2 linked regions of the Niveibacterium microcysteis genome follow. The protein of the gene in region 1 interacts with the protein of each later gene in a pairwise test. Links are inferred from orthologs where the notes say so. Each region holds a gene or a part of one and is shown in the gene's direction. Other genes may lie near its edges.

Region 1 (15,519 bases):
TGCGCCCTGAGCAGTTGGCGCTGGTGCTGCGCCCACGCAGCGGCCTTGAAGCGGTGGACCTCGGCATGCGGCTGGTGCAAGCCCATGCGCGCAGCATCTTCGCAAGCAGCTTCGCGGTCGTTCTGCCGCCTGCGCTGCTGATCATCGCCCTGGTTGGTTACGGGCTGGAAATGCCCACCCTGGCCGGGATGCTGATCTGGTGGCTGAAGCCGCTCTACGATCGCGCGCTGCTGCACGGCCTGTCACACGCCGTGTTTGGCGAACAGCCCGGCGTGCGCCAAACCTGGCGCGCACTGCCGGGGCTGATCCGCCGCAGTGCGCTGTTGCCGGCGCTGCTCTGGCGACGGCTCGACCCGCTGCGCAGCACGCGGCTGCCGGTGGATCAGCTCGAAGGGCTCAAGGGCCGCATCGCGCGCGATCGCCGCCGCATTGTCGCCAACCGCGTTGGCGGCGCCGGGTTCGGCCTGATGTTCTGCTGCACCAACTTCGAGTACGTACTGCTGTTGGGCGTCATCGCGTTGATCGAGAACCTGCTGCCCGAACGGGTTTCGATCCTCGAACACATCTGGCCCGCGATGACTGGCAACGACGTTATCGATCCGCAGCAGGTGCTTTGGCTTGAGCTCGGCTTCAACCTCAGTTACGCCTGCGTGGTCGCGCTGATCGAACCGTTCTATGTCGCAGGGGGTTTTGCGCTCTACCTCAAGCGCCGCACCGACCTTGAGGCCTGGGACGTGGAGCTGCTGTTCCGCCGCCTTGCGAGCGAAGGTGCCAAGCGGCTCACCATGCTGGCGCTGGCGGTAGCTTGCGGCACCCTGATGCTGCCGCTGCCAGACGCCCAAGCGGCCGAGCCGCAACGTGAGGCCGCCATCAGAAAGGCCCCGTCTGTCATCGCCGATGTCCTGAAAGCGCCCGAGTTCGGCAAGCACCGCAAGCGCCAGGAGCTCCAACTGCGCACAGAACCGGACGCGCCCGCCAAGGACGCGCCGGGCTGGTTCAAGCGATGGCTCGAGTTCTGGCGCGGCGCGGGCCGCTGGATGGCCGAAGGCCTGCGCGTTGCGGGCTGGATCGGCATCGCGGTTGTGGCCGCAATATTGCTGCGTCTGCTGCTGCGACAGCTCGGCGTGGTTCGTGCCCGTCGCACCCCTCCGCCTCCTCCGACAGAAGTCGCGGGCCTGGACATCCGCCCTGAATCGCTGCCCGACGATGTGGCCGACGCCGCACGCCAGTTGCTCGCCGCCGGCCGACACCGCGAAGCGCTGGGCCTGCTCTACCGCGGCGCCCTGTCGCGTCTGGCGCATCAGGCCCACATCCCCTTCGCACGTGGCGATACCGAAGGCGATTGTCTGATGCGCGTCACCCGCGCGGGCAGTGGCATGCGCGCCTACTTCGCGCTGCTGACGCGCACCTGGCAAACCGTCGCCTACGCCCATGTCGAGCTGGCCGAAGGCGAAGGCGACGCGCTCTGCGCCGGCTGGCGCGAGGCCTTCGGAGGCCGCCAGTGAGCCGCGACCGTCGCCTGGCGATCTTGCTGGTGATCGGCCTGATCCTGATCGCCAGCGCCTGGCTGCTGCCGCGCCTCGAATGGGTCGAGGTCGATGTGCCGGCCCGCCCGAGCGGCGAGGCGCTGCGCGATGACGCGCTCGCCGCGCGACGCATGATTGCGGCTTTGGGCTACCGCACCCGCGTCATTCAGGACGCGACCGAGCTGGCCCGCCTGCCGCAGCACGCCACGCTCTGGCTCAACCAGGCTTTGCCGGACGCCGCAGCGGGGCGAACCAGTGAGCAGATCGCCGCCTGGGTAAATGCCGGCGGCCACGCAGTGATCGCGGTGCCCGGTTCGTGGCAACCCCAACGCCTGTCAAAAGCGTTTGGCATTCAGGCGCTCGGCATGCACGTGGCCAAATCCGGCGCACGCCTCGACATTGAGGGGCGCCCGATGCTGGTCGGTATCCGCCAGTGCGACGTATTCACCACGAGCCACCCTGTCATGTGGCAGGCCACCGTGAAGGGCTACAAACCCCGGCACGGTGACGACGAAGACGACGAGGCCGACGAGAGCAACGCGCACGCCAAGGCGCCTGCCGGCAAGGCGCACGACACTGCGGAGGCGATCGCCGTCGCCCGCTTCCGCGTTGGCAAGGGCACGTTGACCGTGCTGTGTGACGACCGCCCGATGCTCAACCCCAACATCGGCCAGCAGGACAACGCGCGCTTCGCCGCAGCGGTGCTGCTCGAGGGCGATCGTGACGAAGTCATCTTCGCCACGCAACCGGAATACCCAGCCCTGCCACTATGGCTGTGGCAGCGCGCGCCGCTGCTGATTCTGTCACTTGGCACACTGGTCATGCTTCTGTTGTGGCGAGCCGGCATACGCTTCGGCGCCTTGCAGGCGGTTCCCCCTGCTTCACGCCCCGGCCTGCAACTTCACTTGCGTGCGCTCGCCGCCTTCCTGCTGCGTCAGCGCCAATATGAGGCCCTCCTGCGCGGCCCGCGCGACGAAGTCCGACGGCTGCTGGCCAAACTGCCCGGCAACGCCGCCGAACAAATCACCGACGCGGCGAAGCGCGCGGCACTCACGCCGGAAGCCATCACCGAAGCGCTGGAAACGACGCCGCGCGACGCCCATCACTATCTGCGCCAGGCAACGACGCTGGCGCAGCTCGACACTCGGCTGCGCGCTGCGCGCCCCGGTTCTGCACGAAGGAAGACACGATGACATCTCCGCTTTCCCTCAGCGATGCCCACCGCCTTGCCCGCGCGCTGCACGACGAAGTCAGCCGCGTCTTCATCGGTCAGCGGCAGGTGGTGGATGAAACGCTGTGTGCGCTGTTCGCGGGCGGCCATGTGCTGCTCGAAGGCGTTCCCGGTCTGGGCAAGACTTTGCTGGTGAAAGCGCTGGCGAAAGCCTTCGAAGGCAGCTTCTCGCGCATTCAGTTCACACCCGATCTGATGCCGGCCGACGTAACCGGCCATACGCTCTACGACGCACGCAGCGGCCAGTTCCTGACGCGACGCGGGCCGGTCTTTGCCAACCTGCTGCTGGCCGATGAAATCAATCGCGCCCCGGCCAAGACACAAGCCGCGCTGCTCGAAGTGATGCAGGAGGGCCAGGTGACGATCGATGGCAAGGCCGAGCCGCTGCCGCCGCCGTTCCTGGTGCTCGCGACACAAAACCCGATCGAGCAGGAAGGCACCTACGCGCTGCCCGAAGCCCAGCTCGACCGCTTCCTGCTGAAGGTGCTGATCGACTACCCGGCGCACGCCGACGAACGCGCGCTGGTTGCCTGGGCGACCGGCGGGCGTGTTGCGGACCGGCTCGAAGTCGATGCGGTCAACACCGTCGCCAGCACCGACCAGTTGCTCGCGATGCAGCAACTGGTCGCCCACCTGCCGGTCGACGACGCGGTGCTCGACTATGCCGTGCGGCTTACCCGCGCAACGCGTGACTGGCCCGGCATCGCGATCGGCAGTGGCCCACGCGGCGCGATTGCACTGGTGCGCGCTGCGCGCGGCCGTGCGCTGCTCGCTGGCCACGACTATGTGCTGCCCGACGACATCAAGGCCGTCGCGCCCGCCGCGCTACGTCACCGCGTATTGCGCTCGGCCGAGGCCGAAATCGAAGGCGTCGAAATGACGGCACTGCTGGACGACCTGCTCACGCGGGTCGACGCGCCACGCACCTGAGCGCTTGATGCTGCTACCCTCCCGCACCCTGCTGCTGAGTGTCGCCGCACTGGCCGCCGCCGCACTGGCCGCCGCCGCACTGGCGCCGACGCTTTGGCCCTGGCTGCTGCCCGCGTGGCTGATCGTCGCCGCGGGCCTTGCCGTGCTGGCGGCCGTCGACGCCGCGCTGAGCTGGTGGGAACACGCACCCAGCGCCGCACGACGGGTTGAACACGCCCTGCCACTGGGCGAGAGCTCGCCCGTGACGCTGACGATCGGATGGCATGGCAAGCGGCCGCGATCAGCTTCCGTCTGCGACCATGCGCCGGCCGCCTGTGATATGCATGGGATGCCGGTGGCGATCCAACTTTCGGCCAGTCGCGCGGCTGTCGTTACCTATCGGTTGCATCCGAAAGCGCGTGGCGAGCACCATTTCGGCCCGGTCGCGCTGCGCGTGCGCTCGCCGCTCGGGCTCTGGCAACGCCAGCACCGCATCGACGTTGCCAACCGCGTGCGCGTCTATCCCAACTTCACGGTGTATAGCCGCCATGCCTTGCTCGCGGCCGATGCTCGCAGCGCCGCCAGCGGCGTGCTCAAGCGTCGCCGTCGCGGCCAGGGGCTCGATTTCGAGCAGTTGCGTGAGTACCGCGAAGGCGATAGCCCGCGCCAGGTGGATTGGCGCGCCACCTCGCGGCTGGGCAAGCTGATCTCTCGCGAGTACCAGGACGAACGCGACCAGCGCATCATCCTGATGCTTGATGCCGGACGCCGCATGGGTGCGCGCGATGGCAGCCTGTCGCATTTCGATCATGCACTCGACGCGCTACTGCTGCTCGCCCAGGTCGGTCTGCGGCACGGCGACGCTGTCGGCTTGCACACCTTGGGCGGCCACAGCCGCATGCTGGCGCCGCACAAGTCACGCAGCACGCTGACGCGCATCCTCGACGCGGTGTACGACCTCGAACCGACGCTCGAAGCCTCGGACTTTGAAAAAGCCGCGCAGCAGTTGCTGGCGCGCGACAAGAAGCGGGCGCTGGTGGTGATTCTCACGAACCTGCGCGACGAGGACGACGACAACCTGCTCGCCGCGGCACGCCTGCTGGGCAGCCGGCATCTGGTGCTGGTGGCCAGCCTGCGCGAACGTGCATTGGACGCGATCGTCGATATGCCGGTCGGAGATCTCGACAGCGCGGCGCTACACGGCGCCGCCCACGATTACCGCAGCCGCCGCGAGGCGTGCTTTCGCCGCTTGCGCCAAGCCGGCGTGCTCTGCCTCGACACCACGCCCGAATCGCTCGCAATTACAACAGTCAACCGCTATCTGGCGGTCAAGGCAGAGGGTCGCCTCTGAGACTTTCCGGCGCGGTGGGTAAAATGCGCCGATGAAAGCACGTCAGCCAGATCCGAATCTGTTCCTCGCGCAAGGAATGGCCTTGCATCAGCGGGGCCGCCTGCCAGAGGCGGTTCAGGCCTACCAGGCCGCCCTTCGCGCCGCCCCCAACCTGCATGCTGCGAGCAAGTACCAGGGTCTGGCACTTTTCCAGATGGGCTTGAGGGAGCCTGGGCTGGCGATGATGCGCCGCGCCGCAGAACAACTGCCGGACGATGCATCGGCCTTCTTCAACCTCGGGCAGGCGCTGTGCGAAATCGGACGTGATCGCGAAGGCCTCGCAGCGTTTGTACGCGCAGCCGAGATCGACCCGACGGAGACCGATACGCGGCGACGCATCGCCCAGCTTGCTGAGCGGCAGGGCGACCGAGCGCTTGCGATCACGCATCTGCGCGCCGTCGCCGAGCAACAGCCGGACGCCGCCGATGTGTGGGACGCGCTGTCGCAGCTTTGCTATTTTGAAGGCCAGCTCGAAAGCGCCGTGGATGCACATCGGCGTGCGGTAGCACTCAATCCAAAGATTCTCGATCAGCGGCGCATCGGCTACGCGGATCCGGACCCGGCGCTCGCGCCACGGACCATCCAACTGCAGCCGGACGCTGCACGCCATCCGTCGATGGCCAAGCCGGAGGCGCTTGCAGCCTTCGCCGAGGCAACCGGCCTCGCGATCGTCGAGGACGTACTCAAGCACCCGCTCGGCTACCGCGAACACGCGCTGGAGCAGGACTTCCAGCCCATCGTCTACGCCGGCCAAAATTTCCCCGGCTTGCAGACCAAGGGCACTGATCCGCAGGACATCATGGCCGTGGTCGCCAGCGCGCTGGGGCGGCGGGTCAAGTGGATATCTCCCGACACCGGCGCTTACCGCGTGTCTTACGCAGGCTCGACCGCACGAACCGACATCCACGTCGACAACGAAGACGGCGACAACTGGGATCGCTTCGCTGCGGTGCTCTACCTCAACCTGCCCGGTCAGGAACAAGGCGGCACGATGTTCTGGCGCCATCGCGATACCGGCTGGGAACGCCGTTTGCCGGACGAAGAAGTCCGCGCCGCGGGCTTCCGTAGCTTCAAGGCATTCCAGGAGCGCTGGCTGCCCAATCAGGCGAGCCGCCCATTCAACGAGATCGCCGACGGCCGCGACGCCTGGGAACCTATCGTCGAACTGCCGATGCGCAACAACCGCCTCGTTCTGTACCGCGGCCATTTCTTCCATTCGCTGTCGAACGTATTCGGCTCGACCCTGCAGGACGGGCGCCTGGTGCAGCTCTTCTTCTTTGAGCCGGCCTGAACGGACAAACTGTTGGTTACGTGTGGTTACCAGTGAGTAGGTGCCGGGCGTGTAAAATTGTGCGATGCATCGACACCACGCCCCGTCGCATCGCTTCGCGGTGCGCGTCTATTACGAGGACACCGACGCCGCTGGTGTCGTGTATTACGCGAACTATCTCAAGTTCTGCGAACGTGCCCGCACCGAGTGGCTGCGGGCACTTGGTTTTGAGCAGCAGATGCTGCGCGAGGAACGCGGACTGGTTTTCGTGGTCCGCAACGTCGAAGCCGAGTACCTCAAGAGCGGTGTGCTCGACGATGCGCTAACGGTAGAAACCTACGTTGCCGAAATGGGCCGCTCGAAGATCGTATTCGCCCAGACCGTCATGCGCGGCAGCGAACGCTTGTTTGAATCCCGTGTCAGCGTTGTCTGCGTGGACTGGAACAAACGCAAGCCCACCTCGGTGCCGCCTGACATCCGGACGCAGATGGCGTCCAACCTTGACTCTCATTCGGAATCCCATCGATGACCGGAAACGACGACCTTTCCATCCTTTCGCTGATCGCGCACGCCAGCATCGTCGTCCAGTTGGTGCTGCTGCTGCTGATCGTTGTGTCACTGATGTCGTGGTACTGGATTTTCCGCAAGGGCATCGCAATCCGCGCCGCGCGCGCGCGCACCACCGAGTTTGAACGCGAGTTCTGGAGTGGCGGCGACCTCGGCGCGATCTACCGCAGCGCATCGGCCTCGCGCGAAATGGTCGGGCCGCTGGGCCGCATCTTCGAAGCCGGCTATCGCGAATTCGCCAAGCTGCGCGGCCAGAACAACCTCGATGCCTCGGACATCATCGACGGCGCCCGCCGCGCGATGCGCGCCACCTACCAGCGCGAGCTCGACGACCTCGAAGCCCACACTGCGTTCCTCGCCTCCGCCGGTTCGGTGAGCCCGTATGTCGGCCTCTTCGGTACGGTGTGGGGCATCATGCACGCCTTCAAAGGTCTCGGTGACGTCGGCTCGGCCACCCTGTCGCAGGTCGCGCCCGGCATCGCTGAGGCGCTGGTTGCCACCGCAATCGGCCTCTTCGCTGCGATCCCGGCGGTGGTTGCCTACAACCGTTTTGCCTACGACATCGACCGCCTCGCCACCCGCTTCGAGAGCTTCCAGGAAGAATTCTCGAACATCCTGCAGCGCCAGTTGAAGTGATGGCCCCGCACTCAAGCATTCGTTCGCGGGCCCTCCAAGGCTCGCGCGCCGCCCGTGGGGCGACCCGGCAGGAGGCCCCATGAGCCGTCGTCCGCGCCGCATGATGAACCAGATCAACGTCGTGCCTTACATCGACGTGATGCTGGTGCTGCTGATCATCTTCATGGTGGCCACACCGATGATGACCACCGGCAATGTGAACCTGCCCTCGGTCGGCAAGGCGCCGCAGCCACCCGCTCAGCCCATCGAAGTGCATCTGGACGAGAACCTCCAGCTCTCGGTTGTCGACCGCGCACGCAAGGGCGCGCAGACGAAGGAGGTCAGCGAGAACGAGCTAGTCGGTCTGCTGCAGGACGCGCAGGCTCGTAACGCCGAACAGCCGGTGCTGATCGCTGCCGACAAGCGCGTGAAATACGAAGCCGTGATGAACCTGATGGATCTTCTGCAGAAGAATCAGGTGCAGAAGGTTGGCCTGCTGGTCCAGCAGGGCAAGCGCTGAGGACCGACCGGCATGGAGTTCAACCCCGCGCTGCGAACGCCCGAGGAGCCCGGCAAATGGCTCTCGGCGGGCATGGCCGCGCTGGTCCATCTGGTGCTCGTCGGCATCCTTTTCTGGGGCGTGAACTGGCAGCGTAAGGCGCCGGAATCCTTCGAGGTTGCACTGGTGCGTGCCAACACGCCCAGCGTTGCCGCGGAACCGCCACCTCCCCCGCCGCCAGCGCCGCGCGAAACCGCGCCGACGCCACCCCCGAAGCCCGAGCCCAAGGTGGAAGCCGAAGCACCCAAACCCGTCGCCAAGCCGGATATCGCGCTGCCGACGCCCAAGCCCGAAAAGAAGCCAGAGAAGAAACCCGAGCCCAAGCCGGAACCCAAGCCTGAGCCCAAGCCAAAGCCTGAACCCAAACCAGAACCCAAAACGAAGACCGACAAACGCGAAGCGCAACCGGATCTGCGCGCCGCAGCGGAAGCCGAATCCCGCGCGGTGCAGGCAAAGGCCGCCCGTGAAGCCGCCAAGGCTCAGCAGGATCGCGCATTGAAGGAAGAGATGGCACGCCTGTCCGGCGCCAAATCCGATCGCGCACGCGACGACTGGGTCAACAAGATTCGCGTCAAGGTGCGCGGCAACATCGTCGTGCCGCCCGGTCTTTCCGGCAATCCGGAAGCCGTATTCATTGTTGAGCAACTGCCGACCGGCGAAGTAATGGATGTCCGCCTGAAGACCAGTAGCGGCAACGCAACACTGGACGCCTCAATCGAGCGGGCGATCCGGAAATCCAGCCCGCTGCCCCTGCCGGACAAGAGTGATCTGTTCGAGCGCCGTCTGGAGCTGGCCGTACGCCCGCTCCAGCAGTAGGAATCCCGAAGGCCTGCAATGACTTATAATCGCAAGATGCTCTCCCGACGTGACTTCCTCCACACCGGCGCCGCTGTCGCCGGTCTTGCGGCAGTTCCGGCACACGCGCAGCTGCGCATCGAGATTACCGGTGCCGGCGCAAGGCAGTTTCCGATCGCAGTCGCCGCGTTCGATGGCGAAGGCCTGCTGCCGCGCTCGATCTCGGATGTGGTGCGTGCCGACCTTGAGCGCTGCGGGCTCTTCCGCATCGTCGAAACCGGCCCGCAGCCGGTGGGCGAAACCGCCAAGATCGATTTCGGAAACTGGAAATACCGTGGCGCCGACGCCTTTGTGGCGGGGAGCGTCACGCGCATGGCCGACGGCCGGCTGGCCGTGCGCTTCCGCCTGTTCGACACGACCAAGGCAAGCGATCTGGGCGGGCTCGAACTGACGATCCTGACCGAACAGTTCCGCTATGCGGCTCACCGCATTGCGGACTGGGTCTACGAAAAACTGCTCGGCGAGCCGGGCGTTTTTTCAACGCGGATTGCCTACGTCGTCAAGAACGGTCGCCAGTATCAGCTGCAGATCGCCGATGCCGACGGCCAGAACGCCAACGCCGCGCTGGTCTCGGATGACCCGATCATTTCTCCGGCCTGGTCGCCTGATGGTACGCGTCTGGCCTATGTGTCCTTCCAGACCAAGAAGCCCGTCATCTACATCCATACCCTGGCGACGCGGCAACGCACGGTGCTCTCGAACTTCAAGGGCTCGAACTCGGCGCCGGCCTGGGCCCCCGACGGCAGCCGCCTGGCGGTGGTGCTGACCAAGGACGGTTTGTCGCAGATTTACGAATTGCGCACCGATGGCAGCGGGCTGCGGCGCCTGACGCAATCGAACGGCATTGACACGGAACCGCACTACTCGCCGGACGGTCAATTCCTCTATTTCACGTCGGATCGGGGCGGTTCGCCGCAGGTTTACCGGATTCCGGCGAGCGGCGGCGAAGCAGCTCGCGTCACTTTCGACGGCAGCTACAACGTCAGCCCGCATGTATCGCCGGACGGCAAGACGCTCGCCTACCTGACGCGCAGCGAAGGCCGCTTCCGCATCGCATTGATGGATCTGGCATCGCAGCAGGTTCAGATCATTACCGACTCGGACAAGGACGAGTCGCCGAGTTTCGCGCCAAATGGCCGTCTGATCCTCTATGCCACCGAGGTCGGCGGGCGCGGCGTTCTGTCTGCGGTGTCCGCCGACGGGCGCGTCAAGCAGCGCCTCTCGGGTTTCTCCGGCGATGTCCGGGAACCCGCGTGGGGCCCGCTGCCAAAATGAGTGGCATGGGCACTAAATTTTTGAATAACACAGGAGCTTCACATCATGCGTAACCTGCTTCTCCCCTCCCTGCTCGCAGCTGCTCTCGCCGCTTGTAGCACCGCCCCGACCGAGACCACCGCGCCGGTCGCCGACACCAAGCCGACCAAGCCGGCCGAAGTCACCAAGCCGGCCGAGCCGGTCAAGGTTGACCCGCTGGCTGCGCTCAAGGATCCGAACAACATCCTGTCGCACCGCAACGTCTACTTCGACTTCGACAAGTACGACATCCGCGTGATCTATCAGCCGATGATCGAAGCGCACGCCAAGTTCCTGGTTTCGAACCCGCAGCTGAAGGTCCTGATCCAGGGTAACGCCGACGAGCGTGGCTCGCGTGAATACAACCTCGCGCTCGGCCAGAAGCGTGCGGAAGCCGTCAAGAAGGCGATGGGCCTGCTCGGCGCTAAGGATGCTCAGATGGAAGCAGTGTCGCTCGGCGAAGAGAAGCCGAAGGCTACCGGCCATGACGAAGCTTCGTGGGAGCAAAACCGTCGCGCAGACGTGCTGTACTCGGGCGAGTACTGATAATGCGCGGCATTGCGCTCGCAATGCTGCTCGGCGCGGTTGCCCTTCCGGCCCGCGCCGGGCTTTTTGACGACGACGTCGCGCGCAAGCAGATCGAAAGCGTGCGGATCGATCATGAAAACCGGCTGGGAACGCTCGAAGCCTCGGCCCGTGGTCAGATTGAACTGGCCAACCAGATCGAAGCACTGAAGCAGGAACTCGCAAAGCTGCGAGGCCAGATGGAAGTGCTGACGAACGATCTGGATCAGGCGCAGAAACGTCAGCGCGATTTCTATGTCGACCTCGACACGCGACTGCGCAAGTTCGAGACCGCTGCGGTCGCACCTGACGCCTCGCAGTCGGCACCGGCTACCCCTGCCGCCGACCCGGCCAACGAAACACGCGACTACGAAGCCGCGTTGAATCTGGTCAAGGCGGGCAAGAACAAAGACGCAGCAGCAGCCTTCATTGCCTTCACCAAGGCCTACCCGAAGAGCAGCTTCCTGCCCAGCGCCAACTTCTGGGCCGCTTCCGCGCTCTACCAGCAACGTGAAGTCGCCGAAGCCGCGCGCTACTACGGCAAGACCGCCGAAAGTTGGCCCGATGACGCTCGCGCACCGGACGCCTTGCTTGGCCTGTCGAACTGCCAGACGGAGCTCGGTGACAAGAAGGGCGCACGCGCATCGCTCGAGAAGATCGTATCGAAGTACCCGTCCAGCCCTGCCGCACAAACCGCGAAGCAGCGCCTGGGCAAGAAATGAGCAACCCCGTATCGTCGGTCGGCGCAACACGATTGCGCCTGACCGAAATCTTCTTTTCGCTGCAGGGTGAATCCACCCGCGTCGGCTTGCCAACCGTCTTCATCCGCCTGACCGGCTGCCCACTGCGCTGCGTGTGGTGCGACACGACCTACTCCTTTACCGGCGGCGAGTGGTACACGATCGACGCGATACTCGCCGAGACCGCGCGCCACCGCACCCGCACGGTATGCGTCACCGGTGGCGAACCGCTTGCCCAGAAAGCCTGCCTGCCGTTGCTGACCGCCCTGTGCGACGCGGGCTACTCGGTGTCGCTGGAAACCTCGGGCGCGCTCGATATTGGCGCGGTCGATCCGCGTGTATCGCGCATCATGGATTTGAAGGCACCCGGATCCGGTGAAGTCGCGCGAAACCTCTTCGCCAACATCCCGCTGCTGCGATCCGACGATGAAGTGAAAATCGTCCTCGCCGACGAAACCGATTATCTCTGGGCGAGGGAGCAAGTCGCCAGCCATAAGCTGACCGAGCGCTGCACGGTGCTGCTGTCGCCGGTCCAGGGTGCCTTGTCGCCGGCACAGCTGGCCGAATGGGTACTGCGCGATCAGCTCACCGTTCGCATGCAGGTACAGCTGCACAAGGTGATCTGGGGCAACCAGCCCGGACGCTGAGCCCTACGGCTCAAGACGCACACAATGCATCAAGGAACGACCATGACCGAACGACGCGCCGTCGTCCTGCTTTCTGGCGGACTCGACTCGGCAACCTGCCTCGCCATTGCTCGCGCGGAGGGCTTCGTCCCGTATGCGCTATCCGTCTCATACGGCCAACGGCACGCCGCCGAACTGCAGGCCGCGACACGCGTCGCCGCCGCACTGGGCGCGCGAGAACACCGCACCGCGCAGGTCGACCTCGGCCAATTCGGCGGCTCGGCGCTCACCGATGCAGCTATCGCCGTACCCACCGGCGGCATCGAAGCCGGCATACCGGTCACCTACGTGCCGGCCCGCAACACCGTGATGTTGTCGCTCGCGCTCGGCTGGGCCGAAGTGCTCGGCGCCAACGACATTTACGTCGGCGTGAACGCTGTCGATTACTCCGGCTACCCCGACTGTCGCCCGGAGTTCATCGCCGCCTTCGAAGCGATGGCCAATCTCGCCACCAAGGTCGGCGTTGAGGGCGCGCGCATGCACATCCACGCCCCGCTCATCGAACTCTCGAAGGCTCAGATTGTGCAGCGCGGCGTGGCGCTCGGCGTCGATTACGGCATCACCGTATCGTGCTATCAGGCCGACGACGAAGGCCGCGCCTGCGGTGAGTGTGATGCCTGCCGGCTGCGCCGGGCCGGTTTCGAAGCGGCAGGGATTTCGGACCCGACCCGTTACCGCCCGTCACGCTGATTTCCGCCGGCGCTGTCGGCGGTGTTGACAGGAGAAAGTCCGGGACCTATAATTATTTGCTCTGTTTGGCCTGGGTCGGTAGCTCAGTCGGTAGAGCAGCGGACTTTTAATCCGTTGGTCGCGAGTTCGAGTCTCGCCCGACCCACCAGTCCGAACAATGCAAGACCCTTTGGGGGTATAGCTCAGTTGGTAGAGCAGCGGACTCTTAATCCGTAGGTCCAAGGTTCAAGTCCTTGTGCCCCCACCAGATACAAGAAAAAGCCCAGTCTACGGACTGGGCTTTTTCGTTGGCGCTTGTCGTCAGCGGCGGCGTGAAGACGAGCCGCCCAAAATCGACCCGAGCACCCCACGGACGATTTCGCGGCCAACCTGGCTGCCTAGCGTGCGGACGACGCTCTTCGCTGCGGTCTGCACCAAACCATCGTGCTGCGCGCCACGCGGGCCGGTTGTACCGAACAGAATCCCACTCAGCACGCTGCTGAGTCCGCCCCCTTCGGCGGGCGCTTGGCCCGGTGCCTGCGTGCCATTCGCGGCCTTGCCCGCCCCATTGCCGCCAGCCGGGGCGCCACGCAGACGCTCATAGGCGGATTCACGATCGAGTACTTCTTCGTAGTGGCCGTACAGCAGCGACCCTTTGATCACCGCATCGCGCTCGGCGGCGGTCAGCGGGCCGATGCGCGTACCCGGTGCGGTGATGAACGCGCGCTCGACCACCGCTGGACGCCCCTTGTCGTCGAGGAATGACACCAGGGCCTCACCAACACCCAATTCGGTGATTGCAGTTGCAGCGTCGAACTTCGGATTCGCGCGCAGCGTCTGCGCCGCTGTCTGTACCGCTTTCTGGTCGCGCGGCGTGAAGGCGCGCAGCGCATGCTGCACGCGGTTGCCAAGCTGGCCCAGCACCGTGTCGGGAATGTCGAGCGGGTTCTGCGTCACGAAATAGACGCCCACGCCCTTGGAGCGAATCAGGCGCACCACCTGTTCGATCTTCTCCAGCAGAGCAGGCGGCGCCTCGTTGAACAGCAGATGCGCCTCATCGAAGAAAAACACCAGCTTCGGTTTGTCGAGGTCGCCCACTTCCGGCAGATGTTCGAACAGCTCGGCCAGCATCCACAGCAGGAAGGTGGAATACAGCCGCGGCGAGCCATACAGCTTGTCTGCCGCCAGGATGTTGATGACGCCGTGGCCCTTCTGATCGGTCTGCATCAGGTCGGCGATGTCGAGCATCGGCTCGCCAAAGAACTTGTCCGCCCCCTCCTGCTCGATCGACAGCAGACCGCGCTGGATCGCGCCGATCGACGCCGCGGAGACGTTGCCGTACTCGGTGGTGAATTGTTTCGCGTTGTCGCCGACGTGCTGAACCATCGCGCGCAGGTCTTTCATGTCGAGCAACAGCAGGCCGTTGTCGTCGGCAATCTTGAAGACCAGCTGCAGCACGCCGGCTTGCGTGTCGTTGAGGTTCAGCAGGCGCGCAAGCAACAGCGGGCCCATGTCCGAAATCGTTGCCCGCACCGGATGCCCGGCGGCGCCGAAGACATCCCAGAACACGGTCGGGCAGGCCTCGAAGGCTGGCAAATCAATACCCAACTGCTCGGCGCGCGCCTTGAGCTTGGGCGTTTCAGTGCCGGCTGCGCCAAGGCCGGAGAGATCCCCCTTCACATCGGCCATGAACACCGGTACACCGATGCGCGAGAAAGATTCGGCGAGCTTCTGCAGGGTCACCGTCTTGCCGGTACCCGTGGCGCCAGTGATCAGGCCGTGGCGATTGGCAAGCTGGGGCAGCAGGGCGATGTCCTGCTGGTCGACGCGGGCAATGACGAGCGGTTCGGTCATGGCGGACTCCGGAGGGCTGCGAGGATTTGGCCGCGAGCGTAGCACGAGCAGCGGGCCTCTCCGCTAGCCCGCCATGATGCAGCGCAAGCCGCACCGGCCGCGCCACCCTGGCCTGCGGTGTAGAATTACCGGCTTTGCGATTAACCGGAAATCTGGATCATGGCGGGTCACTCGAAATGGGCCAACATCCAGCACCGCAAGGGCCGTCAGGACGCCAAGCGGGGCAAGGTGTTCACCAAACTGATCAAGGAAATTACGGTCGCGGCCAAGATGGGCGGCGGCGACCTTACGGCCAACCCGCGTTTGCGGCTGGCCGTCGACAAGGCTAAGGCCGAGTCGATGCCGAAGGACAACATCGAGAACGCGATCAAGCGCGGCACCGGCCAACTTGAAGGCGTCACGTATGAAGAATGCCGCTACGAGGGCTACGGCATCGGCGGCGCGGCGGTGATGGTCGATTGCCTCACCGACAACAAGGTTCGCACCGTAGCGGACGTGCGCCATGCCTTCTCGAAGTACGGCGGCAACATGGGCACCGACGGCTGCGTGGCGTTCCAGTTCAAGCACTGCGGCACCCTGCTGTTCGCACCGGGCACCAGCGAAGACGCGCTGATGGATGCCGCGCTTGAAGCGGGCGCGGAAGACGTTGTGACGAACGACGACGGCTCGATCGAAGTCGTGACCGGTCCGTGGGAATTCTCGGCCGTGAAGGAAGCGCTGGAAGCAGCCGGCTTCAAGGCCGAGTTCGGCGAAGTCACGATGAAGGCGCTGAATGAAACGGTGCTCGCAGG
Region 2 (16,092 bases), 330 kb from region 1 along the record:
CTCGCCAAGCACGTCGACTCCCTGATCGTGGTGCTGAATGACAAGCTGATGGAAGTGCATGGCGACGACGCCAGCGTTGAAGAGTGCTTCCGTTCCGCCGACAACGTGCTGCGCAACGCGGTCGGCGGCATCGCTGAAATCATCAACATTCCGGGCCTGGTCAACGTCGACTTCCAGGACGTCCGCACCGTGATGGCCGAAATGGGCCGCGCGATGATGGGTTCGGCTGAAGCTGCCGGCATCGATCGCGCCCGCATCGCGGCTGAACAGGCTGCTTGCTGCCCGCTGCTTGAAGGTGTTGAACTCTCGGGCGCGCGTGGCGTGCTGATCAACATCTCGGCGAGCCGTTCGCTGAAGATGAGCGAAGTCCGTGAAGCGGTGAATACCGTGCGCGCCTTTGCGCATGCCGACGCATTCGTGATCTACGGCACCGTGTTCGACGAAGCGATGGAAGATCGCATTCGCGTGACCGTTGTCGCAACGGGTCTTGGCGTTGCGAAGGCTGCCGCGCAGAAGCCGCCGATGCACGTGATTCGCACCGGCACCGACAACGTCGGGATCGAAGTGAACTATGCCGATCTGGAACAGCCGGCGGTCATCCGTCGCCAGCACCGCCGTTCGACCGTTGAGGCGATGAGCGCCAATGGCTTCGGTACGCTGGACATTCCGGCCTTTCTGCGCAAGCAAGCGGATTGATCGGCAGATGATGAATCGGACGCCCCGCCTCGGCGGGGCGTTTTCGTTTCTGGATATCGGTGGCCTATGCTGACGATAGCGGGTGTCAATCGTCGCCTGCGGCCCGCGTGATAAAATCGTTTCCGATCAATCTCTTGCCGGAGCCCGTCTATGCTCGGACAACGCACGCTGAAGACCATCGTCACCGCCACCGGTGTCGGGCTGCACAGCGGCATCAAGGTAACGCTCAGCCTGCGCCCGGCAGCACCGGATACCGGCATCGTCTTTCGCCGGGTCGATCTCGATCCGCCGGTCGATTTGCCTGCTTCGCCCTACTCGGTCGTCGATACGCGCCTGTGTTCCGGCTTGCAGCAGGGCGAGGCCAAGATCGGTACTGTCGAACACTTGATGTCCGCGTTGGCTGGCTTGGGTGTCGATAATGCCTATGTCGATGTAGATGGCCCGGAAATTCCGATCCTGGATGGGTCGGCTGCGCCGTTTGTATTCCTGATCCAGTCCGCCGGCATCGAAGAGCAGGGTGCTCCGAAGCGGTTCCTTCGCGTACTGAAACCGGTTGAGGTGAGGGAGGGGGATAAATGGGTTCGCCTCGATCCGCATGAAGGCTTTCGCCTTGCGTTCTCGATCCAGTTCAATCACCCCGCAATCGATCGAACCGGCACCGAGGTCTCGGTCGATTTTGCGGAGCATTCATACGTGCGGGAGATTTCGCGTGCCCGCACCTTCGGCTTCATGCACGAGGTGGAGTACATGCGCGACGCGGGCCTCGCTCGTGGCGGCAGCCTCGACAACGCGATCGTGATGGACGAGTACCGCGTCCTGAATGCCGATGGATTGCGTTACGGCGACGAGTTCGTCAAGCACAAGGTGCTGGACGCCATCGGCGATCTCTACCTCGCGGGCCATCCCTTGTTGGCGGCCTACTCGGCACACAAGTCCGGCCATGCGCTCAACAACCAGGTTCTGCGCGCGTTGCTCGAAGACAAGACTGCCTGGGATATCGTGAGTTTCGACCGCGATGAAGATGTACCGGCTTCGCTTTCGCGCGCCTTTGAACTCCACGCCGCGGCCTGAGGCGTGCTGATCTTACGGCTGCTCGTCGTTCTGGTTGCGATCGGTGGCGTTGCGAGCTACTTCGCCTACCTGTTCACCGGCCGCGCAGGCTATTTGCGCTTGGCGAAGAACCTGGCCCGCTTCACTCTCGTAGCGGTGCTCGTATTTCTTGGCTTGCTCCTGCTTGAGCGTGTGCTGATGCCGGTGTTCTGATTACGAGCGGCGCCGCGCGGCGCGCTCGATCAGCCGTGCCAGTGGCGCGGCGAGCGGAGACCGCTCGCTCAACTGTTCTTTCAGGTGCTCCAGTCCGGCGAGCACGTCCGCATCAATCTCGCGTACCGGCTGCGGCCGTCGCGCGTCGGTACTCTTCTGCAGTCGAACGCGCACGCGGATCTCCTCGATCTGAGCGCCTTGCGCCGCGAGGCCCTCGCGAAGTCGCGGCAACAGCATCTTGAGGCGCGCAGCCACCGTTGCGTTCTGCACATGCAGAGCAAGGACGCCGTTCTGCAGGTTCGCGACGGCCACTGCACCCTGCAGGTAGTCAGGCAGTTGCAGGTCAAGCTGGCGCTGCAGGCGTACGAGTTGGCGGGCGTGTTCCTGCAGTCGCGCGAGCGGCGAATCGCCGCCGACCAGGGTGCCAATCAGGCGCGCGCGGGGTGGTCGGCTCATGCGTTTGACCCCCGCGTCCGGGGGCATTGCGCCCCGCGTGTTAGAATCGCCGCTTTTACGCCTGACCCCCGAGTCAACATGATTGCAGGCCTCCTCAAGAAGATCTTCGGCAGCCGGAATGAGCGGCTGGTTCGCCAATACATGTCCACCGTGCGCGCCATCAATGCGCTGGAGCCGGGCATCGCGGCATTGACCGACGAACAGCTGCGTGCGAAGACGGACGAGTTCAAGCAACGCCACGCAAACGGCGAATCGCTCGACAAGCTTTTGCCGGAGGCTTTCGCGGTGGTGCGCGAAGCTGGCAAGCGGGTGCACGGCATGCGGCATTTCGATGTGCAGCTCATCGGCGGCATGGTACTGCACTACGGCAAGATCGCCGAAATGCGGACGGGTGAAGGCAAGACGCTGATGGCGACCCTGCCGGCCTACCTGAACGCGCTGTCGGGCAAAGGCGTGCACGTCATCACGGTCAACGACTACCTTGCCAGCCGCGATGCGGACTGGATGGGGCGTGTCTACGGCTTCCTCGGGCTGACCTGCGGCTGCAACCTGTCGCAAATGACGCACGAGGCCAAGCAGGCCGCGTATAGCTGCGACATTACTTACGGCACGAACAACGAGTTCGGCTTCGACTATCTGCGCGACAACATGGTCTATTCGACCGGCGAGCGGGTACAGCGTGGCCTGAACTTCGCGGTGGTCGACGAAGTTGACTCGATCCTGATCGACGAAGCCCGTACGCCGCTGATCATCTCCGGTCAGGCCGACGATCACACCGACCTGTATGTGAAGATGAACGCCGTCGCGCCGCTGCTGAAGAAGCAGGAGGGCGAGGACGAGAACGTTACGGTGCCGGGCGACTACACCGTCGACCTGAAGGCACATCAAGTCCTGCTCACCGAGCAGGGGCATGAGACCGCCGAAGGGCTGCTGGCAAAGGCGGGCCTGCTGGCCGAAGGCTCAAGCCTTTACGACCCGGCAAACATCCTGCTGATCCACCACCTGTACGCAGCGTTGCGCGCGCATTCGCTGTATCACCGCGACCAACACTACGTCGTGCAGAACGGTGAAGTGGTGATCGTCGATGAGTTCACCGGCCGCCTGATGGCAGGGCGCCGTTGGTCCGATGGTCTGCACCAGGCGGTCGAGGCCAAGGAAGGCGTCCAGATCAACGCTGAGAACCAGACCCTCGCGTCGATCACTTTCCAGAACTACTTCCGCATGTACGCCAAGCTTTCCGGCATGACCGGTACGGCGGACACCGAGGCCTACGAATTCCATCAGATCTACGGCCTTGAAACAGTTGTGATCCCGACCAATCGCCCGATGATCCGTATCGACGCGAACGATCTGGTGTATCGCACCGCCAAGGAAAAGTACGACGCGATCATCCGCGATATCAAGGATTGCCACGAGCGCGGTCAGCCAGTGCTGGTCGGCACGACCTCGATCGAGAACTCCGAGCTGCTGTCGCACCTGCTCGATGCGCAGAAGCTGCCGCATCAGGTGCTCAACGCCAAGCAGCACGCCAAAGAGGCCGAGATCATCGTGCAGGCGGGCCGCCCGGGCGTGATAACGATCGCGACCAACATGGCAGGCCGCGGTACCGACATCGTCCTTGGCGGTAACGTCGAGAAGCAGATCGCCCTGCTGCGCGAAGACGCATCGGTGCCGGAAGAGGAAAAAGCGGCAAAGATTGACGCGCTGCGCGCCGAGTGGAAGGTGCTGCACGAGAAGGTGATCGCGGCCGGCGGCCTGAAGATCATCGGCACCGAGCGTCACGAGTCGCGGCGTATCGACAATCAGTTGCGTGGCCGTTCCGGCCGCCAGGGTGACCCGGGTGCATCCCGCTTCTACCTGTCGCTGGAAGATCCGCTGATGAAGATCTTCGCCGGCGATCGCCTCAACGCGATCATGGTGCGGTTGAAGATGCCGGAAGGCGAGGCGATCGAGGCGGGCATCGTTACGCGTTCGCTCGAGTCCGCCCAGCGCAAGGTTGAACAGCGCAACTTCGATATCCGCAAGCAATTGCTGGAGTACGACGACGTAGCGAACGATCAGCGCAAGGTCATCTACCTGCAGCGCAACGAACTGCTTGAAGCAAACGAAATCGGCGAGACCATCACGGCGATGCGCCAGGGCGTGCTGCACGACCTGTTCCGCACTTACGTGCCGGCCGAGAGCGTCGAGGAGCAGTGGGATCTGCCGGGCTTCGAGCGTGCCTTGGAAGGTGAATTCCAGCTCAAGCTGCCGGTTGCACAGTGGAGCAAGGACGACCAGAGCCTGTCGGACGACGACTTGCTGCGCAAGATCATTGAAGCGGCCGATGCGGCCTACGCCGAGAAGATCGCGCCGGTCAATCCGGAAGCGTGGCGCGGCTTTGAGCGCAACGTGATGCTCAACAGCCTCGATACTCACTGGCGCGAGCATCTGGCTTCGCTCGACCACCTGCGGCAGGGCATCCATCTGCGCGGTTACGCGCAGAAGAATCCGAAGCAGGAGTACAAGCGCGAATCCTTCGAGTTGTTCGAAAGCCTGCTCTCCACCGTTCGAATCGAAGTGACGCGCCTGCTGATGACGGTGCAGATCCGCTCCGAGGAACAACTGGAAGAGGCCGAGCCGCAACCGGCGCCGGTCGACAATGTCCAGTACCACCACGCGGACTACGACGAAGCGCTGGCGGCTGCGGACGCCAGCAGCGAGGCGCGGCCGATGCCGGCTCAAGGTGGCGTCAAGGTGGGCCGCAACGATGCGTGCCCGTGCGGGTCGGGCAAGAAGTTCAAGCACTGCCACGGCAAGCTCAGCTGATCGGCTGTCTTCCGTCCCCAGAAAACGCCGGCCGAGTGCCGGCGTTTTGCTTTCATGCGCTACAGCTTGCTGGTTTCGCTGCCGTTAAGGGTTTGTGACATGTAGGAGCCAGCCATCGTGACCACGCTGCAGGACGCTCGCCGCCTTGGGGCCCAGGGCTTTGTCGCGCGCATACGCGAACGCGACATGCCGGCGTTCGGGCGCACCGTGGACTCGATCCGCGAAGTCGCGGACGACGAGAAGGCGTCGGCCTCGGCGCTGGCTTCGATCATCCTGCAGGACGCCGCGCTGACGACCAAGGTGCTCAAGCTCGCCAACAGCGCGTACTTCAATCCCTCGCGCGCCCACATCAGCACGGTCAGCCGCGCCCTTGTGGTACTTGGTTTTGACGCGGTCGCCAACATGGCGCTGTCGCTCGTGCTGATCGACGCCTTGCTGCGCGGCGGCGTGCGGGAGCGCGTCGTGACCGAGATGGCGCGCGCCTTTCATGCTGCGGTTCAAGCCCGCACCCTGGCCGCGCTGAAGGCAGACCCGAACCCGGAAGAAGTCTTCATTTCCGCCTTGCTCGCCCGTGTAGGCGAGATGGCCTTCTGGTGCTTCGGCGATGAGGCGGCCCAGTCGCTCGACAGCACGCTGTCAACCGGCGTGCCCGCCGAAGTGGCCGAGCAGAACGTGCTGGGCTATCGACTGCGCCAGATTACCTTGGGCTTGGTGAAGGACTGGCGTTTGGGCGGCTTGCTGACCAGTGTCATCGAACAAGGCGAGCGGGGCGGGGACCGCGAGAAATCGGTTGCGCTGGCACACTCGCTCGCGCGGCAGGCCGAGGGAGGCTGGGAGGCGCCCGCCACAAGACAGGTGCTCGACCAGATCTCGAAGCATCTCGACCGGCCCCTGGACGAAATCCTGCCGCTGATCACCGATAACGCCGTTGCCGCTGCGCAGGCTGCGGTGAACTACGGGGCGCATGAGGCGGCGCGACTGATTCCTCTGCCGCGCAGCGGCGGCGCCGTGACGGTGCAGGAAGATGAGGATTCGAGCGGTCCGAACCCCTTGTTGCAACTCAAGATCCTGCGCGACCTTTCGATGCTGATCGCGGGCAAACCGAATTTGAACGACGTGCTGACGCTGGCGCTGGAGGGGATCTTCCGCGGTATCGGCATGGATCGCGCCCTGTTTGCGATGCTGACACCGGATCGCCAGCACCTGGTTGGCAAGGCCGGCTTGGGGCCCGGCGCTGATGCGCTGGTGCGGGCATTTCAGTTTGCGCTCGATGGCAGCCCCGGCGAGCTGGTCAATACCGTGGTGGCGCGCCAGCAGAGTTTCGTCGTTGCCAATGCCTTCGAGGCGCCGGTGCGCCTCGAGCGTCTGACTCGTGCCGGGGGCGTGCCACCGTTCGTTATCGCCCCAATCGTGGTGCATGGTCGGACGATCGGCGCGTTCTACGCAGATCGCATCAAGGCGGATGCGGTGCTGTCCGAAGAGGATGCGACTGGGGTGCTGCATTTCGTGCAGCAGGCGTCGATGGGCTTCGAACACGTAGCGGCTCGGGGGGCACGTGCCTGATCCGTTAAACTTGCAGGCTGATCGGCCGCCCTGTCGCGGCCTTAACTGCCTGGAGCCGCCATGCCTGTTTGCCTGAATCCGCCCATCGCCTCTGAACTGCTGCCGGTCGCCGGCGTCCGACTGGGCGTCGCGCAGGCAGGTATCCGCAAGGCAGATCGTCGCGACCTGACCCTGATCGAATTGGCGGAAGGCAGCCGCGCTGCCGGCGTGTTCACGCAGAACCGTTTCTGCGCGGCACCGGTTCAGGTCTGCCAGGCTCACCTGGAGGCGGGCTCGGCGATTCGCGCCTTGGTCATCAACACGGGTATCGCGAATGCGGGTACCGGCGCGCTGGGTTTGCAGAACGCGCGCGCAACCTGTGAGGCGGTCGCCTCGCGCCTGGGTATTGCGGCGACGTCGGTACTGCCGTTCTCGACTGGCGTGATCCTTGAGCATCTGCCGATGGATCGCCTGGTGGCCGGGCTGCCGGCTGCGCAGTCTGACTTGCGTGCCGATGGCTGGCATGACGCTGCGCACGGTATCATGACGACCGATACGATCGCGAAGGCCACGTCCCGGCGCATCGAGTTGGGCGGCAAGACGGTGACGATTACCGGCATCAGCAAGGGCGCCGGCATGATCAAGCCAAACATGGCGACTATGCTCGGCTTCATGGCGACCGATGCGGCTGTCTCGCAAGCGTTGTTGCAGCAGTTGGTGCGTGAGGCGGCGGATCTGTCCTTTAACAGCATCACCGTCGATGGCGACACCTCCACCAACGATTCCTTCATCCTGATCGCTACCGGGGCGGCCGGCGCCGCAGAAATCACTGACGCGGCCTCCGCCGACTATGCCGCGCTGCGTTCTGCCGTGATCGAGGTGGCGGTGTGGCTGGCTCAGGCGATCGTGCGCGATGGCGAGGGCGCCACCAAGTTCATGACCATCGCGGTTGCGGGCGGCGCGAACCGGGAGGAATGCCGCAAGGTCGCCTACGCCGTTGCGCATTCACCGTTGGTCAAAACCGCCTTTTTTGCCTCCGACCCGAATCTCGGCCGCATCCTGGCGGCAATCGGCTACGCCGGCGTTGCGGACCTCGATGTCGATCGACTGCGCGTCTGGCTGGGCGATGCTGCCGGCGAGGTCCTCGTTGCTGAGCTGGGCGGCCGCGCGGCGGCCTATCGCGAGGCCGACGGTGCACGTATCATGAAATCGCAAGAGATCACCGTGCGTATCGATCTCGCCCGCGGCCCCGCGGCGGCTACGGTCTGGACCTGCGACTTCTCTTACGACTACGTGAAGATCAACGCTGACTACCGCTCCTGATGTCACGACGCCCAATGCCACTCAGATTTCTTGCCTGGCTAGCGCTGGTGCTGGCGGTATTGGGCGCGTCCGTTCCCGCGTGGGCGGTGGCGCCGCAAGGGTTTGCGCGGATTCACTTCCACCGCGCGGATGGCCTCTACAACGGTTGGGGGCTTCATGTCTGGGGTGAGGGGCACAACCTTGGCGAGGACACCCGCTGGACCGAGCCGCTGAAGCCGGCCGGCACCACTGACTTCGGCGTGTATTTTGATGTGCCGATTGCAGAAGAGGCGACGCAGCTGAACTTCATCATCCACCGAGGCGCCGAGAAGAGCGTGTCGACGGATCAGCTGCTGCCGCTTGAGGAATTCAACCGCGAGGTCTGGGTCATCGCCGGCGACCCCAAGCTATACGCCGCCGAGCCGGGCGCGATGCCGATCAAGTCCGGTATCGCGGTGGCGCGGCAGGCCGTCGATCGCCAGCCGATGGCGGTCTGGATCGCGCTTGCGGTATTGATCTCGGTGCTGGTGGTCGGCGTCGTCGCGAGCCGGCGCAGCAATCGCTTGCGCGAGGACATCAGCCGGCAGACTGCCCTGCTCGCCGAGGCGCGCGCTGAACTCGTGCGCCAGACCGCCGCGCAAAGCGAGGCGCATGCGCAAAGCCGCTCGCTGGCCGGCATCGATGAGCTCACCGGCCTTCTTACGCGGACGGGCTTCCGTCAGGCGCTCAACGCCATTCAAGCCAAGGCGCGGCGCAACCGGGCTGGCTTCGCGTTGTTTTTCATCGATCTGGACAACTTCAAGCCGGTCAACGATCAGCATGGCCACGCTGCGGGTGACCAGGTGCTGCGCACGGTGGCAAGCCGTCTCGTTGCCGCGGTGCGCGAGAGCGATACCGTTGCGCGCCTGGGCGGCGACGAATTCGTGGTCATCGCCGACGAGCTGGCCGATCCGCTCGCGGCGGCACGCTTGGCCTACAAGCTGGTGGCCTGTGCCACCGAGGTCATCGAATACGGCGATCATCTGTTGCGCGTAGCGGCCAGCATCGGCGTTGCCGTGTATCCGCATGACGGCGAGGACGACGCCCTGGTTGCGATTGCCGATGTGGCCATGTACCGCGCGAAGAATGCGGGTAAGAACTGCTTCCGCTTCGCCGCACCTGAGTTCGATGAGTTGGTGGCGCAGCAGGACGCGGCGGAGGCGAGCTGGCGTGCTGCCATGGCCGAGGGTGCGCTTGGGGCCCACTGGGACGTGCTCGTCGGTGCGGACGGCCAGATCTGGACCCGACGCCTGCACGCCGCGGCGTGGTCGCGAGACCAGGCGCGTGATGTTCTGCTGCCGGACCTTGTGGCGCCGGATGCTGGTTTGGCGCTGGATGCGGATCTTCAGTTGCTTGAGCGCCTCGCGGTGGCTGCGGAGGGCGCCGCAGGCGGTGTGTGGGCGATGGCGCCTGCGCGGTCCAGTCTCAGCGACCCTCGCTTCGTAACGGCCTGTCGTGGCGTCGTGGCGCGCATTGGCGCGGTGGGCGCAACGCTGGTCCTCGAGTTCGACGCAGGCATGGTGCGTCCTGAAGCGCTGTCGGATCTGATTGCGCGCGGTTTGCGCTGCGCTCTGCGGGTGTCGGACCCGGTGCGTTTGAGAATTGAAACCTTGCTTGGCAGTGCCTTGCACTACGTCAGCGTCTCCGCCGCAGGAGACGACCTGCACCGCCGCGCCGTGGCGGCCGTTGCGGCGGCGGCGGAGTCGGCCGGCGTGCCTGTGGTCGTTCGTCTGATCGGCGACGAGACGGCGCCCGAGTCGCTGCACGCGATAGCCACGTTGCGCCTCGCCTGAGGCCATGCGGCGCGGTTAGGGCCGCGGCCGCGTTCAGTGAAGCATGCCGGGCGCGGCGAGCACGAATTCCGGAATCTCGGCTTCGAACTGTGTGCCGTCTTCCGCCACCATCTGATAGGCGCCTCGCATCGTGCCGACCGCGGTCGCAATGGCGCAGCCGCTGGTGTACTCGAAGGCTTCGCCCGGAGCGAGCCGGGGCTGTTCGCCGATTACGCCGATGCCTCTTACTTCCTGCACATGCCCTGCGGCATCGGTGATCACCCAGTGACGGCTGACCAACTGTGCCGGCGTATCGCCTGTGTTCTCGATCGTCACCTTGTAGGCAAAGACGAAACGGCCCGCCTCCGCGTCTGACTGCTCTTCGATGTATTGCGCTTGCGCGGACACGGTAATCGCTGGCGACTTTGCTTCAGGCATGGCGGGTTGGCCGGGTTTGAGTCAGACCCTCATTCAAACGGGCATTCGCGCGGCGCGCCATGTTCGAATTCACGGTCCGTTTCCGGAATCCGTCCGCATCTGGGAAAATCGTGGTTTTGGGGTGGGGGAACACCGTGAGTTATCGCATCGCGCCGAGCATCCTGTCGGCAAACTTCGCCAAGCTCGGCGAAGAGGTTTTGAACGTTCTGGCGTCCGGCGCTGACTGGATCCACTTTGACGTGATGGACAACCATTACGTGCCGAATCTGACGATCGGCCCGCTCGTTTGCGAGGCGCTGCGCCCGCTGACGAACGCGACGATCGATGTGCACCTGATGGTGGAGCCGGTCGACGCGTTGGTGCCGATGTTCGCCAAGGCGGGCGCCAATGTCATCACCTTCCATCCGGAAGCAACCCGTCATGTGGATCGCACGCTGGCGCTGATCCGCGACCACGGTTGCCAGGCCGGCCTGGTGTTCAATCCGGCAACACCCTTGTCCTGGCTCGATCATGTGATGGACAAGATCGACCTGATCATGCTGATGTCGGTGAACCCCGGGTTCGGCGGCCAGAAGTTCATTCCGCAGACCTTGGTGAAGCTCGCGGAAGCGCGCAAACGCCTCGATGCATGGGAGCTGCAAACCGGCAAGAAGGTGCTGCTGGAGATTGACGGTGGCGTGAAGGTCGACAACATTGCCGAGATCGCCCGCGCGGGCGCCGACACCTTCGTGGCCGGTTCGGCCGTGTTCGGGGCCGGCAAGGCGAGTGACCCCAATCGCTACGACAGCGTGATCGCCGCGCTGCGCGAGCAGTTGGCCCAGGTCTGAACGATGACGACGCCCCGCTTCGATGTGGATGTGGTGCTGTTCGACCTGGACGGCACGCTGCTCGACACGATCCCCGATCTCCACGAGGCCGCACGGCGGATGCTTGAGGAGCTGGGCGAGCCGACTCGCTCGCTGGACGAGGTCACGCGGTTTGTCGGGCGGGGTATTCCGAACCTTGTGGAGCGCTGCCTGACTGACGGGCGTGCCGCGTGTGACGGGGCATCGCTGGAAGCCGCGGTCGCGGTATTCCGCCGTCATTACGCTGCAGTAAATGGGCGCTCCACACGAATTTACGAAGGCGTGGCGGACACGCTCGGTGCCTTGCAGGCACAGGGCATCCGCATGGCGTGCATCACCAACAAGGCCGGCGCCTTTACGCTGCCCTTGCTCGATCACATGGGCCTGGCGCACTTCTTCGGCTGTGTTGTCAGTGGAGACACCTTGCCGGTGAAGAAGCCCGATCCCGCGCCGTTGCTGCATGCGTGCGAAGCGCTGGGCGTGTCGCCGACGCGTGCGCTGATGGTCGGCGATTCGGCGAACGACGCGCTGGCCGCTCAGTCGGCAGGGATACCTGTGCTCTTGATGACCTATGGCTACAGCGAGGGGCGTGCCGTGGACACCATCGAATGCGACGGGTTAGTATCGGCCTTCCCCGGATTGCTGCGCCTGATCGGGCGCGCTTCGGCCTGAACCTCGACCCTCATGACCTGCGAGAACCTGAACATCGGAAAGGAGCACCTCCCGTCTCGCGCCGCCGCACGATGGCAGCGCACCGGGTGCTCGTGGCGGGCTCTTTAAGCCCCCACACCGCAGTTCTGGCGCGGTTCGCCCGCGCCCTGATGTTCAGGACAATCCGCCCGCGACCAGCTTGAAGTGCGCCTCACCGATTGGGCGCCCGGCGCGGGACAAGAACGTGGAGTCATGATGACCGAATCCGAATTTCTCGCGTTGGCCCAACAGGGTTACAACCGCATCCCCCTGACGCTCGAGACCTTTGCCGATCTCGATACGCCGCTGTCGATCTACCTGAAGCTCGCCAACGAGTCCTGGACCTACCTGCTCGAATCCGTGCAGGGCGGTGAGCGCTTTGGCCGCTACTCCATCATCGGCTTGCGCGCCAACACCCGCATCGAGGTGTACGGCCGCTCGGCCCTGCTGCTGACCAATGATCGCCTCGTCGAGCGTCGCGACTACGGTGATCCGCTCAACTACATTGGCGAATTCATGCAGCGGATCAAGGTGCCGCCGCGTGATGGCCTGCCGCGGTACTGCGGCGGGCTGGTCGGCGCTTTCGGCTACGACACCGTGCGCTACATCGAGCCCAAGCTGGCCAAGCATGAGCCGAAGGACCCGCTCGGCGTGCCGGACATCGTTTTGCTGCTGTCCGAAGAGATCGCGATTGTCGACAACCTTTCCGGCAAGCTGACGCTGGTGGTGTATGCCGAGCCGGAAGTGCCCGGCGCTTATAAGCGCGCGCAGCGTCGCCTGAAGGAGCTGCTTGCGAAGCTGCGTGAGCCGGTCGCGATTCCGCAGGATGTGTCGGTCGAGCCGGCCGAAGCGGTCAGCAGCTTCGGCGAAGAGGCTTTCAAGGCGGCGGTCGGGCGCGCCAAGCAGTACATCGTCGATGGCGACATCATGCAGGTGGTGCTGTCGCAGCGCATGAGCAAGCCCTTCGCGGCCAGTCCGATGGCGCTCTATCGCAGTCTTCGCGCGCTGAACCCCAGCCCGTACATGTTCTACTTCAACTTCGAGGACTTCCATGTCGTCGGCGCTTCGCCGGAGATCTTGGTCAAGCTCGAAGACGGCACCGTCACCGTGCGGCCGATCGCCGGCACGCGCAAACGCGGCGCGACACATGAAGAGGATCTGGCGCTGGAGAAGGATCTGCTCGCCGACGAGAAGGAGCGCGCGGAGCATCTTCAACTGCTCGATCTCGGTCGCAATGATGTCGGCCGCGTTGCTGCTACCGGTACCGTCAAGGTCACCGAGCAGTTCATCGTCGAGCGTTACTCACATGTGATGCACATCGTCTCGAACGTCGAGGGCGAGCTCAAGGAACTCGAAGACAAGCGCGCTGCGCCACTTGCCGTGCTGCGCGCCGCGTTTCCAGCGGGCACCGTGTCCGGCGCGCCGAAGGTCCGTGCGATGGAAATCATCGACGAGCTGGAGCCCGTCAAGCGCGGCATCTACGCGGGTGCCGTTGGTTATCTGGGCTTCGATGGCGAGCTGGACGTCGCAATCGCGATCCGCACCGCAGTACTCAAGGACGGCCAGCTGCATGTACAGGCGGGGGCCGGCATCGTTGCCGACTCCAATCCCGAATCGGAATGGCAGGAAACGCAGAACAAGGCCCGTGCGGTCTTGCGCGCTGCCGAGATGGCCGAACGCGGCCTCGACACCCGATTCGAATAAGGAGCCCTGCCATGCTGCTGATGATCGACAACTACGATAGCTTTACCTACAACCTCGTGCAGTACTTCGGCGAACTCGGTGCCGATGTGCGGGTGTTTCGCAATGACCAGATCACCGTCGAGCAGATCGAGCTGATGCAGCCCGAGAAGCTCGTCGTCTCCCCCGGCCCGTGTTCGCCGGCCGAGGCGGGCATTTCGGTGCCGGCGATCAAGCACTTCGCCGGCAAGCTGCCGATCCTCGGCGTGTGCCTTGGGCATCAGTCGATCGGCGCGGCCTTCGGCGGCAAGATCGTGCATGCCAAGCGCCTGATGCACGGCAAGACTTCGCCTATCTCGCATGCCGACAAGGGTGTGTTCCGCGGGTTGCCCAATCCCTTCACGGCAACGCGCTACCACTCGCTGGCGATCGAACGTGAAACGTGCCCCGATTGCCTGGAAGTGACGGCGTGGACCGAGGACGGCGAGATCATGGGCGTGCGGCATCGCACGCTGCCGATCGAAGGCGTGCAGTTCCACCCGGAGTCGATCCTGACCGAAGGTGGCCACCAGTTGCTGAAGAACTTTCTCGACATGTGAAAGCACATGAATGAAGCGGCCGAGCGCCGCTTCATTCACATGTGCGGAGGATGAGCATGACCCCCCAAGAAGCCCTTCAACGCGTCATCGAACACCGCGAGATCTTCCATGAGGAGATGGTCGATCTGATGCGGCAGATCATGTCCGGCCAGGTGTCGCCGGTGATGATCGCGGCCATCATTTCCGGACTGCGGGTGAAGAAGGAAACCGTTGGTGAAATCGCCGGCGCTGCCACGGTGATGCGCGAATTCGCAACCAAGGTGCCGCTGAAATCCGATGTGCAGACCCTGGTCGATACCTGCGGCACCGGTGGTGATGGCGCGCACACCTTCAATATTTCAACCGGTGCGATGTTCGTTGCCGCCGCCGCTGGGGCGCGTGTGGCCAAGCATGGCGGTCGTTCGGTGTCGTCGCAGTCCGGCTCGGCCGACGTGCTCGAGTCGCTCGGTGTGAATCTATCGCTGAGCCCGGAACAGGTGGGCGCCTGCATCGACGACATCGGTGTTGGCTTCATGTTCGCGCCCAGCCACCATGCGGCCATGAAACACGCAGGCCCGGTACGGCGCGAGTTGGGCGTGCGGACGATCTTCAACATCCTCGGCCCGTTGACCAACCCGGCCAATGCGGCGAATCAGTTGATGGGCGTGTTCCACCCCGATCTGGTCGGCATCCAGGTACGGGTGCTGCAGCGCCTGGGCGCACGCAATGTGATGATCGTCCATGGCTTGGATGGTCTCGACGAGCTGTCGATCTCCGCGCCGACGATGGTGGGCGAGTTGCGCGACGGTGTGGTGCGCGAGTACCGCTTGTCGCCGGAAGATGTCGGCCTGCCGCTGCACGCAGCCTCGGCCTTGCGTGCTGCGACCGTTGAGGATTCACGTGAGATGTTGCTGGGCGCATTGACCGGCAAATTGCCTGCGGCGCGCGATATCGTTGCCTTCAACGCCGGTGCCAGCCTGTACGTGGCGGGCATTGCCGACTCGCTGGCCGATGGCGTCGAGCGCGCCATCGCGACGATCGCGAGCGGCGCAGCGCGGGCCAAGGTCGATCAGCTGGTCGAGTACACCAAGAAATTTGCCGCCTGAGCGACGGAAGAGCCGATGTCAGACATTCTTCAGAAGATCATCGCAACCAAGCGCGAGGAAGTTACAGCGGGCACCGCAGCAGTGTCGCGCGAGGCGATGCGTGCGGCGGCCGATCAAGGTGGGCCGCTGCGTGATTTTGTCGGGGCCCTGCGTGCAAAGATTGCGGCGGGGCAGTCCGGTGTGATCGCCGAAATCAAGAAGGCAAGCCCGTCCAAAGGCGTGATCCGCGCCGATTTTCGCCCGGCCGAGATCGCAATGTCCTACGAGCAGGGTGGGGCGGCCTGCCTGTCGGTGCTCACTGACCGTGACTACTTTCAGGGCTCGCCGGACTACCTCAAGGCTGCACGCGCAGCCTGCTCAATGCCGGTGCTGCGCAAGGACTTCATTGTCGACAGCTACCAGGTACATGAAGCGCGCGCCATGGGGGCCGACTGCATTCTGCTGATCGTGGCGGCCTTCCTGCCGCCCGAGGGCGCGGTGGGCCACGCTCCGGCGACTGCACTGGCGCAGTTGTCCGCGCTTGAGGCAGAAGCCAACGCCTTGGGTATGGCGGTGCTGGTCGAGGTGCATGACGCGGACGAACTCGATATCGCGCTGCAATTGAAGACGCCGCTGGTCGGCATCAACAACCGAAACCTGCGCAGCTTCGCAGTGAGCCTCGACGCCACTTTGTCACAGCTGCACCGCATTCCTACCGACCGAATCGTCGTCACCGAAAGCGGCATTCTGTCGCCCGCTGATGTCGCGACGATGCGCGCGCGGCAGGTCAATGTGTTCCTCGTCGGCGAGGCGTTCATGCGCGCGGCGGATCCTGGCGCCGAGCTGGCGCGACTGTTCGCCTGAGTCGGCGTCGGCCGCAGCATGCAGGCTGACGAAG

The links.
Region 2: the proteins of ybgC (region 1) and secA interact in binary tests that used the Escherichia coli proteins (3 or more experiments, as listed by UniProt). The link is inferred for Niveibacterium microcysteis from one-to-one orthologs.

What each region holds. Positions count from the first base shown.
Region 1 is NZ_CP071060.1:4,005,937-4,021,455, forward strand. Bases 5,448-8,133 are described here. They hold ybgC (tol-pal system-associated acyl-CoA thioesterase), read left to right. Parts: upstream 5,448-6,411; coding sequence 6,412-6,855; downstream 6,856-8,133. Other genes in these bases: JY500_RS18235 (DUF6445 family protein), read left to right, coding at 5,448-6,347; tolQ (protein TolQ), read left to right, coding at 6,852-7,529; JY500_RS18250 (ExbD/TolR family protein), read left to right, coding at 7,609-8,028; JY500_RS18255 (energy transducer TonB), read left to right, coding at 8,041-8,133. In the rest of the region: JY500_RS18210 (stage II sporulation protein M), read left to right, coding at 1-10; JY500_RS18215 (DUF4129 domain-containing protein), read left to right, coding at 1-1,505; JY500_RS18220 (DUF4350 domain-containing protein), read left to right, coding at 1,502-2,719; JY500_RS18225 (AAA family ATPase), read left to right, coding at 2,716-3,687; JY500_RS18230 (DUF58 domain-containing protein), read left to right, coding at 3,695-5,017; more of JY500_RS18235, read left to right, coding at 5,049-5,447; more of JY500_RS18255, read left to right, coding at 8,134-8,883; Tol-Pal system beta propeller repeat protein TolB, read left to right, coding at 8,902-10,197; peptidoglycan-associated lipoprotein Pal, read left to right, coding at 10,243-10,761; tol-pal system protein YbgF, read left to right, coding at 10,764-11,501; 7-carboxy-7-deazaguanine synthase QueE, read left to right, coding at 11,498-12,166; 7-cyano-7-deazaguanine synthase QueC, read left to right, coding at 12,209-12,895; JY500_RS18295 (helicase HerA-like C-terminal domain-containing protein), read right to left, coding at 13,196-14,728; JY500_RS18300 (YebC/PmpR family DNA-binding transcriptional regulator), read left to right, coding at 14,888-15,519.
Region 2 is NZ_CP071060.1:3,669,367-3,685,458, reverse strand. The notes cover bases 2,165-5,423. They hold secA (preprotein translocase subunit SecA), read left to right. Parts: upstream 2,165-2,493; coding sequence 2,494-5,223; downstream 5,224-5,423. Other genes in these bases: JY500_RS16665 (HDOD domain-containing protein), read left to right, coding at 5,341-5,423; JY500_RS16675 (DciA family protein), read right to left, coding at 2,165-2,415. Outside these bases: cell division protein FtsZ, read left to right, coding at 1-696; lpxC (UDP-3-O-acyl-N-acetylglucosamine deacetylase), read left to right, coding at 847-1,767; JY500_RS16680 (hypothetical protein), read left to right, coding at 1,771-1,959; more of JY500_RS16675, read right to left, coding at 1,960-2,164; more of JY500_RS16665, read left to right, coding at 5,424-6,786; bifunctional glutamate N-acetyltransferase/amino-acid acetyltransferase ArgJ, read left to right, coding at 6,847-8,088; JY500_RS16655 (diguanylate cyclase domain-containing protein), read left to right, coding at 8,103-9,899; Co2+/Mg2+ efflux protein ApaG, read right to left, coding at 9,933-10,316; rpe (ribulose-phosphate 3-epimerase), read left to right, coding at 10,451-11,143; JY500_RS16640 (phosphoglycolate phosphatase), read left to right, coding at 11,147-11,833; trpE (anthranilate synthase component I), read left to right, coding at 12,068-13,555; JY500_RS16630 (anthranilate synthase component II), read left to right, coding at 13,567-14,130; trpD (anthranilate phosphoribosyltransferase), read left to right, coding at 14,181-15,215; indole-3-glycerol phosphate synthase TrpC, read left to right, coding at 15,231-16,058; JY500_RS16615 (translocation/assembly module TamB domain-containing protein), read left to right, coding at 16,077-16,092. UniProt on the Escherichia coli protein: Required for protein export, interacts with the SecYEG preprotein conducting channel.